3 regions of the Paenibacillus sonchi genome follow, and region 3 is predicted to be linked to each of the others. Evidence: riboswitches for the same ligand, from Rfam matches in the RefSeq annotation. Region 3 holds a riboswitch; each other region holds the start of a gene.
The links. Region 3 has a riboswitch for cyclic di-AMP ahead of JI735_RS08790 (resuscitation-promoting factor). Riboswitches for the same ligand answer to the same signal wherever they lie in the genome.
Positions count from the first base shown of each region.

Region 1: linked by a shared signal. The riboswitch ahead of JI735_RS22180 (KamA family radical SAM protein) and the one ahead of JI735_RS08790 (resuscitation-promoting factor) in region 3 are both predicted to bind cyclic di-AMP.
Region 2: linked by a shared signal. The riboswitch ahead of JI735_RS12875 (NfeD family membrane protein) and the one ahead of JI735_RS08790 (resuscitation-promoting factor) in region 3 are both predicted to bind cyclic di-AMP.

Region 1 covers NZ_CP068595.1:4,995,783-5,001,872, forward strand. Annotated here, with positions in the region: gene JI735_RS22155 (Na+/H+ antiporter subunit D) at 1-474, shown strand, start outside; gene JI735_RS22160 (Na+/H+ antiporter subunit E) at 481-960, shown strand; gene JI735_RS22165 (Na(+)/H(+) antiporter subunit F1) at 957-1,250, shown strand; gene mnhG (monovalent cation/H(+) antiporter subunit G) at 1,234-1,611, shown strand; cyclic di-AMP (ydaO/yuaA leader) riboswitch at 1,629-1,786, shown strand; gene JI735_RS22175 (alpha/beta fold hydrolase) at 1,794-2,618, shown strand; partial or broken gene JI735_RS22180 (KamA family radical SAM protein) at 2,637-3,294, opposite strand; cyclic di-AMP (ydaO/yuaA leader) riboswitch at 3,486-3,630, opposite strand; gene JI735_RS22185 (cation:proton antiporter) at 3,680-4,912, shown strand; gene JI735_RS22190 (hypothetical protein) at 5,424-5,597, shown strand; gene JI735_RS22195 (LTA synthase family protein) at 5,810-6,090, shown strand, end outside.
Region 2 covers NZ_CP068595.1:2,818,942-2,825,031, forward strand. Annotated here, with positions in the region: gene JI735_RS12860 (ABC transporter ATP-binding protein) at 1-318, shown strand, start outside; gene JI735_RS12865 (ABC transporter permease) at 315-1,022, shown strand; gene JI735_RS12870 (ABC transporter permease) at 1,040-1,780, shown strand; cyclic di-AMP (ydaO/yuaA leader) riboswitch at 1,979-2,166, shown strand; gene JI735_RS12875 (NfeD family membrane protein) at 2,351-2,857, shown strand; gene JI735_RS12880 (flotillin family protein) at 2,886-4,301, shown strand; gene JI735_RS12885 (ABC-2 transporter permease) at 4,541-5,197, opposite strand; gene JI735_RS12890 (ABC transporter ATP-binding protein) at 5,197-6,057, opposite strand; gene JI735_RS12895 (GntR family transcriptional regulator) at 6,060-6,090, opposite strand, start outside.
Region 3 covers NZ_CP068595.1:1,899,555-1,905,644, forward strand. Annotated here, with positions in the region: gene JI735_RS08780 (HD domain-containing protein) at 170-1,453, shown strand; gene JI735_RS08785 (TatD family hydrolase) at 1,508-2,278, shown strand; cyclic di-AMP (ydaO/yuaA leader) riboswitch at 2,478-2,705, shown strand; gene JI735_RS08790 (resuscitation-promoting factor) at 2,994-4,154, shown strand; gene rnmV (ribonuclease M5) at 4,333-4,884, shown strand; gene rsmA (16S rRNA (adenine(1518)-N(6)/adenine(1519)-N(6))-dimethyltransferase RsmA) at 4,881-5,765, shown strand; gene yabG (sporulation peptidase YabG) at 5,836-6,090, shown strand, end outside.

The sequences.
Region 1 (6,090 bases), 3.1 Mb from region 3:
GGCAAGGCCCTTATGTTCATTCTCGGAGGGTTAATGATTGCCGCTGCGGGTACGGATCGGCTTGAGCACATGGGAGGGCTGATCAAACGTTACCCGCTGCTGGGCTGGAGCTTTTTCGCACTGGCACTGGCACTTGCCGGCATCCCCCCATTCAGCGGATTTCCCGGTAAAGTGCTGATCATCCGGGGAGGACTGGATGCTGGAATGCTGACGTTATCCCTCATCGGACTGGGTTCTAGCCTGCTCGTGCTGTACTCGCTGATCAAGGTGTTCAGACTTGCCTTCTGGGGCAATATGCCGGACACGGAACCGCCCAAGGTTAAACTAAAAAGCGGGACGGCGGTGGCTGCCGGACTCCTCGTTCTGGTCATCCTGATGGGCCTTGGAGCAGAGCGGGTGAATACCTATGTATCACAGGCGGGGGAAGTGCTTGGTTCGCCCCGGCTTTACATTGAAGCTGTATTGAAGGAGTAGATGAAGATGGCTGTTCAAATCTTATTAAACCTGATGACTGCGTTTCTGTGGATGATGCTGAGCGGCGACGGGTCAGGCTCAAGCTTTGTAATCGGCTATCTGCTGGGAAGCGGAATTCTGATGGTGCTGCACAAGTTCCTTCCTGAGCCGCTTTATTTGAACCGCGTGTGGTCCATAGTGAAGCTGCTGGCACTGTTTCTGCGGGAACTGGTCTGGTCCAGCTTTGCGGTCATCCGGCAAATTATTCGTCCCAGACTGACCGTTCGTCCGGGCATCTTCGCCTATGAAACCGCACTTCGATCCGATTTTGAGGTCACCCTGCTCTCATGCCTCATCTGTCTGACACCGGGGACGCTAACGCTGGAGGTGTCGGGAAGCGGCCGGACCCTCTATATTCACGCTATGGATATTGAGGACGCCGGCCAGCTCTCCCGCCAGATCGAGGGAACCTTTGAAAAAGCGATTATGGAGGTGACCCGGCAATGATTCCGATACTTCTTAATATTTCACTGACGATCCTGGCACTGGCCATGCTGGCCTGCCTGTACAGGCTGATTCAAGGCCCAACCCGTTCAGACCGGATTGCTGCGCTGGACACCATCGGCATCAATCTGCTGGCGGTGGTCGCGGTACTGAGCATGCGGCAGAAGACAGAGGATTATTTCGAAATTGTCCTTGTAATCGGAATTCTGACGTTTATCGGGACTACGGCATTAGCCAGATATATTGAAAGAGACACGGTTATGGAGCATGGAGGTGATAAGCTTGATCGGTGAGCTGCTAATTGTGATACTGGTATTGCTGGGCGCATTGTTTTGCGGGCTTGGCGCGTTTGGACTGGTCCGGCTGCCGGATGTCTATTTACGTTCCCATGCCGCCACCAAAAGTGCTACACTGGGTGTATTGTGTGTGCTGACAGGAGCCTTTCTGTTTTTTTACTTCTATATAGACATAGTCAGCATCAAGCTGCTGCTCGCGATTGTATTCGTCTTCATCACTTCTCCGGTTGCAGGGCATCTGAATGGCCGGTCGGCTTACCGCTCGGGTGTGCCATTATGGAAGGGCAGCGTGCAGGATGATCTGAAGCCGGTGCTGGAAAAGAATGAGACGAAGGAGAATGATTCACAGTATAAATAATAGTAAACTAAAGAATATTGTCTTTTTCGCTGAATTCTGTAAAAGAAGCGGGGGAACCACCGCGTGTGCAGTTTTGCAACTGGCATGCCAAGGGGTGAATCTCGAACATTCGAGTAGGGCTACTCTTCAGGCCCGAATCCGTCAGCTAACCCCGTAAGCGTAGAAGAGAGGAGACGAATGGATTGCCGCAAATTCAACTAAATGGAACTACTATCTACTACGAAACCTATGGTACAGGGGTGCCGGTTGTTTTTATTCATGATCACCTGACCTCGCATCATCTGTTTGAGCCGCAAATTGAGTATTTTCGTGACCGTGTTCAAGTGATTGTTCTGGATCTGAGAGGGAACGGGTTGTCCGGAAAAATGGATGTCGAGGTTCACCGCATTCTGGATACCCAGTGTGAGGATCTGAAGGAGCTGCTCCGCCGTCTGAGGCTGCTGAGCGTGATTCTCGTCGCAAGCTCCGGCGGGGGTGTGCTGGCCCAGAAATTCGCTGTGCAGAACCCGGAGCTGGTACGTGCGCTGGTGCTGGTGGACAACTGTTCGAACGGACATGATTCCACGTTAAATAACCGGTTATGGGGAATTGTCGAGAGATGCTCATGGATATCGTATTATTTGCCGCCTGAGCTGCTTCTGCGCTCCCTGAGAATCGCCTATAACAAATGGCTGCCCGCTTATCATATCCTCCGGAATGAGCTGCTGCATAAACGGCCAACCGAAGGGATCAAACAGCGGATTGCCCTGCGCCAGATTGATATTCTTGCCTATGCGGCCAAGCTGCAGGTTCCTGTGCTGTGTGTAACCGGAAGCCAGAATGAGTGGAGGCTGGCGCAGGCGAGCAAGAACGCCTCCATGCTGCCTTCGGCGCAGCTGGTGGTGCTGGATGATGCCATGTACCCCAGCCATCTGTGCCAGCCGCAGCTTTTTAACCGCCTGCTGTTAAATTTCCTGATCGACCAGCATGCCATTCATCAGCGGGGCGACGGGCTGGAGGGCGGATGATACCGCCCTGCTGAGCCATCAGTCAGAAAGGGCAGCTTGCAGCAATAGATCCTCGGAAGCCGAAAACATGCCTGTTGCCTGCACAGGTCTGTTCCAGTGCTCCTCTTTGCCGGGCAAATCATCGAACCACCGGACAGTCCAGAATCATGAACTTGCCGTATTCCCCGTCTCTGGATTGGTGATACTTGAGATACGCCTTGCCTTGATCAATCGCCAGAATCTCTATTTTTCCGGAGGAATGGCTCATGGCCAGCCGCACTCTTTTGCCCAGACCGGAGGTTCGTGATTTGGCTTGCTCAACAATGCGATAGACACGTTCAAGGGGGAGAACAAACTCCCGGTTGCCGGCGACTGGCCGGTTAACGAAGAAATAATAGGGAGTGACTCCGGCCCAGGATAGACGGAGCAGTTCTCCGAGAACTTCCGGGTCATCATTGATTCCTTTCAGGACAGGGGTTTGATTGACGACAATGGCACCGGCATGGTGAAGGGCTTGAAATGCTTTGCGGGCTTCGGCTGTGATTTCATGGGGATGATTAATATGCGCCATTACATAGATCCGGTGTTCTTCAGTCGAGTAAGTCCGAATGATATTCAGGAAATCCTCATCCTCATAAATGCGCATGGGATTGAAGACGGGGATTTTGGAGCCGAGACGGATAATCTTGACATGCTCAGATCTGACAGCTTAGCAATCTTGCTGATATCCGTTATGTACTTTACCTTTTGCATGTACATCTCTCCCTAGTCTTATTTAGTGATAAGAAGGGGGAATCGTGTCAAAAGCCAAACTGCAGCCAGCAGGGTCTGAAAAGCACAAAAAGAGACCCTTAACAAGGGTCTCTGGTTATGTGAAATAACTAAAAAAGCAGACCCGTCCACTACTGACGAGGTTAGCTGACGGACTCGGGTAAGATGGTACCCTAACATTCTGATGCTTAATGATTCGCCCCAATTGACTGGTTCCCCCGCTTTCCAGCTGAAAATGCTGGGAATTAAGCGCTGTTAGAGTATACTCTATAAAGTTTGTTAAAGTCAAAATTCAATAGCTGAGGTGACAAATGAATCATTTCGATGAAATCTTCATTCAGGTTCTAATCCTGCTTGCTGTATCCATGGGCGTTATAGCGGTTGCCAAAAAGCTTAACCAGCCATATTCCATTGCACTGGTAGTGGTTGGACTGCTGCTGGGTTTTGTGCATATTCCCGTCTTGGAGGAGGCGGAGGTTTTTATCACACAGTCGCATGTGTTTCAAGCAATTATCATTTCTTTATTCCTGCCGATCCTTTTGGGTGACGCCACACTGAAGCTGCCCTTTTCGCATTTGAAAGAACAGAGCAAACCGGTGCTTGCTTTGGCTTTTGGCGGAACGCTGCTGTCATTTCTGATTATCGGTCTTGCGGTATATTTCGGCTTGGGACTGCCCTTGATTGTATCCTTTACATTTGCGGCGCTGATGAGCGCAACAGACCCGATAAGCGTCATATCCATCTTCAAATCTCTCGGTGTGCCCAAAAATGTGGTAACCATCATTGAAGGGGAGTCTCTTTTCAATGACGGTATTGCTGTTGTACTGTTCCAGATTTCCTCTGTGTACCTGCTCTCATACATGGAAATGGGATGGGCGGGAATCGGCAGCGGTATTCTGCTGTTTCTGAAGTTTGCGCTCGGGGGCATCCTGGTTGGTGCCATTATGGGTTATTTGTTCTCACAGCTGATCCGCCTGTATGATGATTTTCCGCTGGAGATTGGTTTTTCCATGCTGCTGTTTTTTGGGAGCTACTTCATTTCAGAGCACTTCCATGTCTCCGGAGTTATAGCGGTTGCCGTTAGCGGGTTGATCTTCGGCAATTATGGAGCACGGATCGGCATGTCCGAAACTACGAAGACGAACATTAATTCCTTTTGGGATGTGATCACCCTCGTGGCGAATTCCTTGATCTTCCTGATGATTGGGCTGGAAATTAAAAATATTGATTTCTCGGACAAATGGTGGCTGATGCTGGCTGCGATTGTTATCGTATTACTTGGCAGAACCATCGCACTCTACTCAAGTCTTGCGTTCTTGAAGAATTTCCCCGGCTCCTGGAAGGCAGTGCTGAATTGGGGCGGATTGAAGGGAAGCCTGTCGATTGCGCTCGCCTTAAGTCTGCCCATGTCTTTTGAAGGGAGGCAGGACATCTTGGTGCTGACGTTCAGCGTGGTCCTGTTCTCACTTCTGGTGCAAGGCTTGTCGATCAAGCCGCTGGTGAAGAAGCTTGGGTTAAGTCAGGATTCCCGGTCAACGCCATAATCTTGCTTGATCAGCCCCCCAATTCCCCCTTGTCCTGTGTGCGGATGCCAACCGCAGAATAAGGGGGTTTTTGTGCCTTGCAGGCATAAAAAGGCGTGTTCTGAAAAAAATTCGCCCGAATTTTGGCGGGCCGCAAAGCAGGCGGATTCATTCACTTCCTGCGCACTGCTGGCTGAAGCCTTGCAAGTCCAGAGGTATTAAGGGTTTCAGGCGTTTTCAGCCCTGCCCAAACTCCGCTTATGATAGCGCTCACAAAATAAGCTGGAATGGGCTTGTTCTGTTCTGTTTGCAAACGCAATCAGGCTGTGTTATCTTATCTGCCGCTCTTGACGCGCTTAGAAAGCCTTTGTTTTGGTTTTTACAAGCAGACGCCAACAGCAAGTCAATTTCACAGCGCTGAGCTTGACTGGGTCTGGAGACAGACTGTCTGGTCTCGGCGATCACTTCAGCCCTCTTTTTTGACCATTATTCAGACCCGGATGCTTTGCAGCTTCAGGATTCGATCCGAAATATGGGACTCAGCGAAGTCCTGTCCTCCCAGTTACAAATTCCTGCCGATCATCCGCTTCACGAACGTATCGTTCAGGAATATCAAAAGCTCTGCATGAGCTATCCTCACATGGCCAGCAACGGTTTTGAATCACTGATCCACAGCATTGGCGGAGCAGCCTTCTTGAAGCATTGAAATTTATAAATTCATTCTAAAAAAACGGAAGTCCGGAACTTCATGTGATGTTTTTGGGCTTCCGTTTTTTTGGTGCGCATATATAATTAGCAGTGTGTTTTTATTTCTGAAAATAGGTTGATAACCTATGTACTTTGTGATTTAATGCAGTAGGGGATTGATAACACGAGCGGGGCAGTCCATCATTTTTTTGAAAGGAAATGAATTGTTTCATGAAGAAATCATTGAATAGCATTTTAAACCGGCCGATTCTATTATTCACCTTCGTGCTGCTGCTCAAAAGCGCCGTGGCCTGGTTTGTCGTGTTCAGCGACGGTCCGAACTGGAGTATGGTCTTCACCGAAATTCCCTTTTTCATCATTGTATTCAGTCTGATTGAATGGCTGTCCTCCAAACGGAAGATTCTGTACTACATGATTGCGAATTTGTTCATCACGGTGATTTATTTTGCCGTCCTGATGTATTACAAATATTATGGTGTGATTGCGACCTA
Region 2 (6,090 bases), 920 kb from region 3:
ATTGCAGATGAGATCGGGATTATCAGCAGCGGCCGGCTCGTCTATCAGGGGGCATTGGAATTGCTGGAGCGGCGGAGGGGCAAAGTGCTGGAATTTGCCGTGGAGCGCCCGGAGGAAGCACTGCGTACGCTATTGCTGCAAGGATTCATCGTGGAGCGGAAAGGCAATATGCTGTCGGTTGCGGCAGAGAATGCCAGTATGCCGCAGGCAGAATTGTTCAAGCTGCTGGGCCCATACGGGATTATGAATGCACGGGAACACAGCAAATCGCTGGAAGAGCTGTTCATGGAGCTGACCGGAAAGGGAGTAAGCTTATGATGTGGCGGGTCCTGCGGGCCGAAGGCATGCGGCTCAAACCGGCAGCCTGCTGGCTGCCGGTTATCAGCTCCGGGCTGTTCATCGCATTTATGGCGCTGGAATGGTACCTCTATTTCAAAGGTCCGGCAGGGGTATACGGCGTGTTTAATGTGATGTATATGTTTCTGGGTTTCGTGATGCTGCTGAACACCGCGTTGCTCGCTGGCATGATTGCCGGTGTGGAACACGAATCCAACAGCTGGAAGCAGCTGTTGACCCTGCCCATATCCCGTGCTGCTCTTTATTGGGCCAAGGCGTTGTGGGTTCTTGTCCTGCTGCTCTGTACTGCCTTGCTGATTATTGCCGGCCTGCTTCTGCTCTGGATCTGCTACACCTCCGAACCGCTGCCGTTCCAGTTCCTGATCAGGCAAATCGTGTACAGCTTTCTCGCCTCAGCAGCGGTGCTGGGGCTGCAGATGTGGCTGTCGGTCCAATTCTCGAACCAGGCCATTCCGATGTCCATTGGCTTATTGGGCGCTGTGTCCGGCCTGTTCATCGCGCGGGACAGCAGTGCAGCATTGTGGACCTGGGTGTGGCCATGGGCCTATCCGACCCTGTCCAGTCCGTTCATGGCGCATCCCGGGAGGTGGATTGGCATTAGCGCAGGCCTGGGAGCGATGCTGCTGGCCGCCGGGACCCTGCATTTCAAAAACAAACAATTCTGATTAACAGAGGTGTGATTATGGAATTTTTGATGAAAGCCGAACGAATGAAGCTGCAGTATCCCGTCATCTTCATCCTGTTCCTTATCGGTGCGGTTGGAACGGTGATGCTCGGAATCAATAGTTTAGATTCAGAGAATTTTGCCGGTTTCTATGTGCGCGGCTGGAAAACCTTCTATCTGCATATGGCCAGCTTTCACGGCTTGTTTTTATATCCGCTTTATGCCGGGGTGCTGGCTTCTTTTATCTGCCGTTATGAGCATATTAACGGGGGCTGGAAACAGCTGTTTTGCCTGCCCATTCCCCGTTCCCGTGTCTATTATGCCAAATTGGGGACGCTGATGCTGCTGTTGGGTTTAATTCAACTGCTTTTTGCCGGCTCTTATCTGCTCGCGGGAGAACTGCTTCACTTGGGGAATGATTTGGATGTTACCGAATTGATCACCGGTACGGTTGGGGGCTGGCTGGCTATCCTGCCGTTTGCGGCGCTGCAGTTATGGGTGTCCATGCGCTTGAAGTCGTTTGTGTCCTCTCTGATTTTATCGGCTTCGATTGTGATAGCCAATATTGTGCTTACCGGGCTCCATGCTTCGATCGGTGCCTGGTTCCCCTCCACAACGGCCTATTACGCAATGTACCCAAGAGGAACCGCTTTGTCGCCCCGGCTGGATGTGATCCCGTTCATTCTCATTGTGGCCGCCACCTCTGCTGCGTACATCTGGGCGGGCCGCCGTTCGCTTGTGCGTGGGGCTCGGCTATAGAGAAGTGTTGAGGTGCCTCACTGCTTTCGAGAAATGGAGCAAAATAGAGTAAATCACCGGCCGCTTAAGAGCGAAACCCAAGAATGCGCCTTCATTCGTGAAGTGGTGGCATTTTTGGCTTCTTTTGTCACAGGAAACGTTTTACATTAAACGGCTACAGGCGTAAGATTCAAATCAGCAACCGAATGAAATATAACTGTTCTCAAATGGCTGAATTCCGGTACTGGGAACGGGGGAACCAATGGTGAATGCGGCTTTTGCTGGGATAGCTTCCGCTCACCTGGGGTGAATCCTTGCAGCGTGCTGACAAGCCGCTTCTTGCAGGGTAGGGCAATCTCGCTGCCCGAATCCGTCAGCTAACCCCGTAAGCCTCGAAGAGAGAGGATGAGCGCCATGATCGATTAACCGACCACGGAGAGCCCTGCCGCTTCTGTGGTCTTTTTGCTGTGCAGGCGATCTGCATGAGAAACTAAAAATCGTATAACAACGATATTTAGAGTATTTTGATACGATCTAAACTGCTTAAAAGGAGGGATAGTTATCGTTACTGTATTTATCGTGTGCTTCTGGGTGGGACTATTGCTCCTCCTCAGCGGCGGATTTCATGGGCATGGCCTGGCGGGCCATCTGCATGCGGGAGGCGGCGATGCTGGTGGTCCGGGCTTTGTGCCTATACTCCCTCTGATGGTGTTTGTCACGGTCTGGGGCGGCACTGGTTATGTGCTTACCCGGTTCAGCGGAATAAATATGCTTGCCGTGTTGCTGATCGGCACCGTGGTTGCCTTGCTGGTCGGCTGTCTGATGTATGCGGTGCTGGCCCGGGTGATGACCCGGTACGATAACAGCATGAATGAATTGGATTATGAGCAGGCGGGGCAGCTCGGGTATATCAGCATTCCTGCAGCGGATGGAGCAGTTGGAGAAATGAAATATGTGCTGCACGGAACGATGCGCTCCATTGGTGTGCGGGCAGAGCCCGGGCAGCAGCTCGCCAAGGGCGACAGGGTGATTATTTTAAAGGTGGAAAAAGGAATGGCGTCTGTAACCCTCTTCGAGAGGGAAAGCGGACAATTATAAATAACGGGGAGTGTCGAACCGGATGGTTATGCTCTATTTAATCTCGGGAATTGTTGTTGTTATTCTCCTGGCTTTGTTCAGTATCGTGAACGCTTATAAAAAAGTTCCGCCCAATCAGGCGATGATAGTCTACGGCCTCGGCGGAAAAAGAGTGGTTCAGGGCGGCGGGACGTTCGTCATCCCCGGCTTCCAGAACAATAAGACCATCTCCATGATGCTGATGAGCTTCGATGTCATCCCGGCGCAGGCGATGTTCTCCCAGCAGGGCATCAAGCTCAACCTGGAGGCGGTGGCCCAGATTAAGATAAAAAGCGATCCAACCGCTATTCTGACGGCCAGTGAGCAGTTTATCGACCGGCCGGAAGAGGACCGCGAGACGATTATCCTGCATTCGGTGGAAGGCCATTTGCGCGGCTTGATCGGACAATTGACAGTGGAATCCATTCTAAAAACTCCTGACGAAATCAACAGCAAGATGCGGGAGACCTGCTCGGAAGACCTCGACAAGATGGGGCTTGAGGTAGTCAGCTTCACCATTAAGAAAATTACGGATGACAAAGGGTATATCGACAACATGGGGGTTCCGGAAATTGAGCGCATCCGCCGCGATGCCAGCATCGCCAAGGCAGAAGCGGAACGCGATATCCAGATCAAGCAAGCTGAGGCGGAGAAGGAATCCTCGATTGCCAAAGCCAATGCGCATCAGGCCACCATCGAAGCGGGAACCGCCGCCCGCGCCAAGGAATCTCAGTTCGAGAAGGAATTGAACATTAAGCAGGCGGACTTTAAGCTGGAGACAGAAGTGAAGAAAGCCCAGGCGGATCTTGCGTACGAATTGCAGCAGAACAAAATCAAGCAGTCGCTGGTTACCGAGCAGGTCAAGATCACGCAGATGGAAGCGGAGGCTAACCGGACTGTCCGGGAAATTGAAGTGGAGCTGAGACAGAAGGAGCTGGAGGCAACGGTGATCAAGCCGGCCCAGGCGGAGAACCAGGCTACGATTATGAGAGCGGAAGCGGCCAAGCAGCGGCAAATTCTTGAAGCGGAGGCAGAGGCGGCCACGACGACCAAGCGGGGGCTGGCCACAGCAGAAGCCGAGCTGGCGAAGGGGAGAGCCAACGCGGAAATTGTACAATTGGCTGGAGCGGCGGAAGCGGGAGCGCTGGAGAAGAAAGCCGAGGCGTACAAACAGTTCACGCAAGCTGCGCTTACAGTGGAATTCCTGAAGGTCCTGCCGGAATTGGCCGAGAAAATCGCCTCTCCGCTGGCCAAGGTCGATAAGATTACAGTGATTTCCCAGGATGGAGCTTCATCCGGCGTGAACAAAATTACCAGCGATATCGCCAAAATCATGACCCAGGTTCCTGAATTGACAAAGACGCTTACCGGCATGAACGTGACAGAGGCGCTCAGCGGGCTGCTCGGGCGGGATAAGGAGCAGTAATCTGTAGCTTCGTAGGAATAGGAATAATAGATTGAAGGTTTTAAAACAGTCAACAAATGGAGATTCAAGTGGAAAAAGGGAACTTAATTGGGTGATTTTACTCTCAGGAGCGAAATGAACTGAATTAGTAATCCTTTTTCCACTTGGATTTTTTTATAACTTTTTCCTGACTCAATTTGAACAACATTAGGATAGAACTTCCGGGCGTGCGGCGTACCTGTTTGTCCTTCTTTCATTTCTTAATATAAAAGTTCCTTCTTTGAGAAGATCGCATAGCTGATTTTGTACATCATCAAGTTCCATACCAGCGCTATCACCGGGGAGCAGCACAGCAGGATCAATTCAAGCTGATCTGTGAAAGAAACACCAAAGAAGATAAGAATCTCATATACACCAAAGCAAATTACAGCGGGAATGATAAAGGAAACAAGTGATAATGTACGGGCTTTTTCTGTACCGAACTTAAATAAGAGAGGGATAGACATACTTCCTAAGATTTCCGCAATCACAAGTCCAACCACAGCCACTACCGGCAGAGTGAGGACGTCGCTCATGTTGCTGTAATCAACTTTACGGACGATGATGCCGCCAATGAAACCAATCACTAGACCGATGACAACACCGATAATCGAGAAAATCAGCAGAACGATAAACTTGCTAGCCACTAAGTCTTTTTTGGTAACTGGGGTAACCATAGCATATTTCATCCACTTGGAGTTGTCATCAAAGCTGAACGTAGTCATAACCATCATGCTGCATAGAACCCCACTCGCGATAATATAGGCTTCCGGTCCGCTGAAAGGAACAAATATGAAGGCAAAAACCAGCAGCATAAAAAACATGGATTTTGCGTTGTGTCCAATGTTATACAAATCTTTTAAAATCAAGCTTTTCATTACACCTGTTCCCCCTTTACATAGAGAAGAAGAATATCGTCAATAGAAGCGTCGTCCACTACTGCCGTCTTATGCTTGCGGCGCGCTTGTTCCTTATCGGCAACCAGCACATCCCACTGATAGTCGCACTTCCGGTAGGCAAGGACCTCCGATTTGTCAATCTGTTCAAACAGCGCTGCCCCGCAACGAATAATACCGTAGTTGTAACGTAGTTCGTCCTTTGCCTTACAGAACAGAACTTTTCCCTCGTGAATAAAGGTGATGTAATCAGCCACTTTCTCCAAATCCGTTGTGATGTGGGAAGACATCAGGATAGAGTGGTTTTCGTCCTGTACAAAATCCAGAAAAACATCCAACATATCGTCACGCATGATAGGATCAAGTCCGCTAGTCGCTTCGTCCAGGATCAGGAGCTTTGGCTTATGGGAGAGTGCTACAGCAATACAAAGCTTCATCTTCATGCCTTTGGAAAATGTTTTGATCTCCTTGTCGGGAGAGAGCTGGAACTTTTTTAAATAACTGTGGTAAAAGGCTTCGTCCCACTGTTTATAGGCAGCCGCTGAAATTTTGCCGACCTTGGCCGGTGTGAGGGTTTCATAAAAGTTGATACCGTCAAACACAACGCCTATGTCCTCTTTGATTTGCTTAGGATTAGAGGACAGATCCTGACCCCAAAATGTGACGATACCTTCATCCTTTCGGATGAGTTCAAGAATGGCGTTAATGGTGGTGCTTTTGCCGGCACCGTTCTCACCAATCAGCCCCATGATCGTGCCTCTCGGAATAGAAAAGGAAACCTGATCCAGCTTGAAATCAGGATATTGTTTGGTTAGGTTCTCAACCTGCAAAATAGGTTCCATAGTTATTCCTCCTCTTGGTAAAACATAGTCAAA
Region 3 (6,090 bases):
CTTTTGTAGCGCTTATAATCAACTCAAATGACAAGAGAAATACCTAAAAAGGAATTTGTCGATTTGTAAATCGTTAAAACGTCATTATTCGACAAAGTACGACAACATATACTATTATACCCCTTATTTCAGCCGATTCCTAATCCTATTATTTGAAGGAGTTGATCTTATGAAGCAGCTGTTGACGGAAGAAAAGGTTTTTAAAGACCCGGTTCACAATTATATTCATGTCCAGGACACGATGATCTGGCGATTAATCAATACCAGGGAATTTCAGCGTCTGCGGCGGATCCGCCAGCTCGGCACCTCCTACCTGACTTTTCATGGGGCGGAGCACAGCCGTTTTTCCCATTCATTGGGCGTTTATGAAATTACCAGAAGAATCATCTCCCAATTTGAGCGAAGCGGTTATAAGGATTGGATGCCGGAGGAAAGTCTGCTGACTTTATGTGCAGCACTGCTGCATGATTTGGGACATGGCCCTTTCTCCCATTCTATAGAAGAAGCTTTTGAAATGAATCATGAGGACTGGACCTGCAGAATTATACAGGAGAACACGGAAATTACAGCGATTTTACGCGAAGTAGGCGAGGATTTCCCGCAAAAGGTTGCATCTGTGATTGCCAAAACGTATGAACATGAGATTGTTGTCAACCTGGTGTCAGGCCCTCTGGATGCGGATCGGATGGATTATTTGCTGCGGGATGCGTATTATACCGGGGTGAATTATGGGACCATCGATATTGACCGTATTTTGCGAATGCTGCGGCCCTATAATGGCCGTGTTGTCGTAAAAGAATCGGGTATGCATGCCATTGAGGATTACTTAATGTCACGTTACCAGATGTATTGGCAGGTTTATTTCCATCCGGTTACACGCAGCTCGGAAATTATTTTAAGGCAGATTTTCCGGAGGGCGAAAGAGCTTTTCCAGGAAGGCTACTCATTCCGTTTTATGATCAACCCGCTCAGCGATTTGTTCGGCGGAGAGATCAATGTAGAACAATATTTACTCCTGGACGAGGCCCTGGTCCAAACGGCCTTCATGCAGTGGACGCTGGAAGACGATGAAATACTGACTAACTTGTGCAGCCGTTTTATTCATCGTAAACTGTATAAATATGTGGAGATGGATCATCTCGATTCAGAGACCATTGACGAAATCCGCCGCAGTTTTGCCGGTGCCGGACTGCATCCGGATTACGACCTGGAAATCGATTATCCGACAGATCTGCCCTACGATGTGTTCCGTCCGGGAGAGGGCTTTGACAGCAAGCAGATTTTGCTGCTTGACCGCCATGACAAGCTGCGCGAAATCTCTGAGGTATCTGATATTGTGCGTTCGATCAGCGGTATCCACCGCGGCAGATACCACCTGTACTTTCCGCAGGATAAGCTGCAGAAGGCACTTACCCGGCTGCCTGTTTCCATTGGCGGGATCTTTGCAAAATAATACAAAAATTTCTGGAATTCATCATAGAAATTAAGCCTGAAAGGATGTTGTTGCATGCGCTTGTTCGACACACATACTCATCTGGATGCCCCACAATTCGACGAGGATCGTGCGGAGGTCATTGCCCGCGCGTTAGAGGCTGGAGTCAGCAAGATGATTAACATTGGATTTAACCGGGAAACGATTCCAACGACAATGAAATTGGCGGAGACGTATGATTATATTTATGCAGCTGTCGGCTGGCATCCCGTAGACGCTATTGACATGAAAGAGGGGGATATGGACTGGATCGCTTCCCTGTGCAGCCATAAAAAGGTGGTGGCCATTGGAGAAATCGGACTGGATTATTATTGGGATACTTCCCCAAAAGAGGTACAGCACGAGGTATTCCGCAAACAGATCGGTTTGGCCCGTGAACTAAAAATGCCTATCTGTATTCATAACCGGGATGCCCACGAGGATGTAGTGCGGATCTTGCGCGAAGAGAAGGCGAATGAAATCGGCGGGGTTATGCATTCCTTCTCCGGGAGCTGGGAAACGGCCAAAATGTGCCTTGATTTAGGCTTTCATTTGTCCTTCGGGGGACCTGTAACTTTTAAGAATGCGAGGGTGCCAAAAGAGGTGCTGGCCCAGACTCCAATGGACCGGCTTTTGATCGAAACGGACTCTCCATATCTGACGCCGCACCCCTTCCGGGGGAAGCGAAATGAGAGTGCCTATGTGAAGCTTGTGGCTGAGGCTGCTGCGGAAATAAAAGGGATTGATTTACAGGAATTAGCTGAAATTACGTATGCGAACGCCCTGGAACGATTTGGGATTGTCTGAAAACGGGAGTAAAAGCGGTGAAAAAAGAAGTATAGCCGATATATTAAACTTTTTTAACATAGAAACAGCTGATTATTACAATATTTTAATCATTTTTTTGCGTAAACGTGGTTGAATGCTCCTTTACAACATGCATCAAAACAGGATATCATCTTTTCAGTGAAGTGAGCTGTTGTTATTGTGACAGTCACCAAATTCATGGATCGTCTCGCTGAGTCTCCGTATGGAGAACGGGGGAACCAATAATGCTCTGCCGCATGTCCGTACATGAGTACAACACAGAAATGCCGCAGACGTTATTTGATTTCTTTACGTGGTCTTTGGGGTGAATTTGAGGGCAACCGCCGTGAGCGGGTGACCTGAGATAGGGCGTCTCTCTTATGCCCGAACCCGACAGCTAACCCCGTAAGCGTAAGTAAGAGAGGAAACCTCGTGCATAAACATTCCCGCGTATTCTGACACCGGAGAGCCACGAAAGAGTCCTCTGTGAACTCTTTCGGGCTTTTTTTGTTTTTGAATAATGCGAATGTTCCCGGCATACTGTTATATAACAGGTATCTGGAGCAGTTATGCCGAGCAGGCGATCCATGAGCAGGAAACGCTAAAGCAATGCGGGCGTATCCTGTGTAATCTCAAACCTAGTTTCGTCAGAAGTGATGAAGTCACCTTTGTTATACAACTTGGACGACGGGGCTATGTAAGGAGGATGGAGAGAGTGGGCGTATTCCAACCAGAAGTATCCCATGATTCGCAATCATCCAGCAGGTCTTTCGCATTTCGGTGGAAGCAAGTGAATCCTCGCATACTTTCGCTTGCAGGCGCGGCCTCAATTATTATCGCGCTGGTAATTCTGCTGTACGTACACGGTCGAAGCATTAAAGAAATAACTTTAGTAATAGACGGGAAGGTACAAACGCTGGAGACGCGGGACGCGCTGCTCAGCGATGTGCTGGCAAAGGAACAAATTTCGCTGCAGCCGCATGATGCTTTATCTATTGGCCTTAGTGATGAAATAAAGGACGGAGACCGTGTCGTCATCAACCGTACGCAGGCGATTAAGATCACTACGGACGGGACCACCAAAACGTTGTACACGACCGAAGATACACTCGGTCAGGCGATTGACAAACTGGGCATTGGCCTGGAAAGCTATGACAAGATTTACCCTTCGCTAGGCACCGCAGTTTCTGCAGACATGGAAGTCAAAATTGTCCGGATCAACAAGCAAGTGGTACAACGGACAACAGCTTTGCCTTTCCGTGTCATTAAGACCGCAGACCCCTCCCTGACCAAGGGAACCGTAAGAGTTGCACAAGCGGGCAAGCCGGGCGTAATGATCCAGCACATCGAGAAAATCTACCAAGATGGCGAGCTGGCATCCATGCGTATGGTTGGCAAGGAAGTGCAGACGGTCACCAAAGACAAGATCATTGCCATTGGTACCAAACCGCTTCCAAAACCTGTTGTAGCCACTACTGCGACTTCTAAATCAGCAACGACTTCTAAAACATCCAAAGTGAGCGCAAAAAGCAACAATGTTGCCAGTAAAGCAGGCGTAGATTTTGAGTACAAGAAAATGATCAGAAATGTATCCATGACGGCTTATTCATCGGAAGAGCCGGGTATTGGTACCCGTACGGCTTCCGGCACACGCGTAACGGAAGGGCGGACCATTGCTGTGGATCCGAGCGTAATCCCTATCGGCTGGTGGGTGTACATTGAGGGACTTGGGTTTCGCCGTGCAGAGGATACCGGCGGTGCCATTAAAGGCAACAAGGTGGATGTGTATTATGAATCACTGAGCCATGCCCGTAACTTTGGCCGGAAATCACGCACGATCTATGTGATAGGGCCTGTGAAGCCAGAACTGAACTAAGTGGCGGCTGCTTTGCAAATTAGCGGTATATAAGATATAGTGAGGGTAGCACTTAAGGAATTCTCAGAAATCTGAGCGTGGAATTACAGAGCTGCCGCTCATCACTTATACATTCTTTAGCCAAAAAGAAGGGGAGCGAATCCTCTTCTTTTTGCGTTGCAGAGTAAGGAGTACAAAAATGATCAAGGAATTAATCGTTGTGGAAGGCAAAAGCGACACCGTTGCCATAAAGCGGGCTGTAGAAGCCGATACTATCGAGACCGGCGGATCGGCAGTCGACCGCAAGGTCATCGCCAAGATTGCGCTCGCTATGGAACGCAGAGGGGTTATAATCCTTACGGATCCTGATCATGCGGGCGAACGCATCCGGAAGATTGTCTCTTCCAAGGTGCCGGGCTGCAAACATGCGTTCATTCCCGAAAAGGATGCTACCCGGAAAGGTGACATAGGAGTGGAAAATGCCTCCCCGGAGGCAATCCGCCATGCGCTTGAGCGTGTGCACACCTCCTTTGAGGGGGCCCCGGCCCTGATTGGGATGGAAGACCTGATGGCTGCGGGGATGATGGTGCATCCACGGGCGGCAGAGCGGAGAATGGCGCTTGGCAATCTGCTCGGGATCGGCTACTGCAACGGCAAGCAATTATATAAGCGGCTGGCGATGTTTGGCATTACACGGGAGGAATTTTCGATTGCTCTCGCGCAAATTGATCAGGGAGGCATTACCTCATGAGCGGGAACAACAATATCTCATCCCCGGCACGCACCAAGGAAATTATTCAGCGGTACGGGTTCTCATTCAAGAAAAGCCTGGGCCAGAACTTTCTGATTGACCAGAATATTCTGGACAAGATTGTGGATGCTGCAGGCCTGGATCAGGCCGCCGGTGCATTGGAGATCGGCCCCGGTATTGGTGCCTTGACCGAAAGGCTGGCCATTGTAGCCGGAGCTGTAACGGCAGTGGAGATCGACCAGAGGCTGATTCCGATTCTGCGGGATGTTCTGGCCTCTTATCCGCATGTGAAAATCCGTAACGATGATGTGCTGAAGGTGAACTTGCGGGAACTGTTTGCCGAGGATTTTGCCGCAGTCGAGCGAGTCAGTGTAGTGGCCAATTTGCCTTATTATGTGACCACACCTATACTCATGAAGCTGCTGGAAGAGAAGCTGCCCCTGGATAACATCGTTGTAATGATCCAGAAGGAGGTTGCTGAACGTATGGCAGCCTCCCCGGGCGGCAAGGAATATGGCAGTCTCAGCATCGCCGTGCAGTACTACAGCGAACCTGAACTGGTCTGTATCGTACCGCGTACGGTATTCATTCCACAGCCCAACGTGGAGTCGGCGGTTATCCGTCTTAAGGTGAGGGAGCGTCCGCCGGTAGAGGTTGCGGATGAAAAACATTTCTTTGAGGTCGTGCAGGCTTCCTTCACCCAGCGGCGCAAGACGATTGCGAATAACCTCAAGGCCAGGTTCTTTCCGGAGGAGGGGCGGGAGCGGCTGGAGTCCCTGCTCGCTGCAGCCGGAATTGAGCCAAGCCGCCGCGGGGAAACACTTAGCCTTGAGGAGTACGCCCGGTTAAGTGCTGTGCTCCTTGCTGCCGGGATTGTGTAAGCCAAATCACCGCCGATTAAGAACCAACCGGGGCCTTTGCCCATACGATGGGATAGAGGTGGTGTTTGAAATGAATTTAGGAGACTTGGTCGTTCGTAAATCTTACGGTGGCGATGTAACGTTCCGGGTGGAGAATATTGTGCAGAACGGGGCCGTAATCAAAGGCACCGAATTCCGCCTGTTGGCGGATGCCCCCCTGGACGACTTGGTTCAGGTGCCTCCCACCCGTATTACGGAGCGGGGGCAGCAGGCGCAGATTAAAGCAACAGAATCGTTGACCAAACTGCGTAAAGACCGGCAGGAGCAGAGCCAGCGCAGCGGAGAG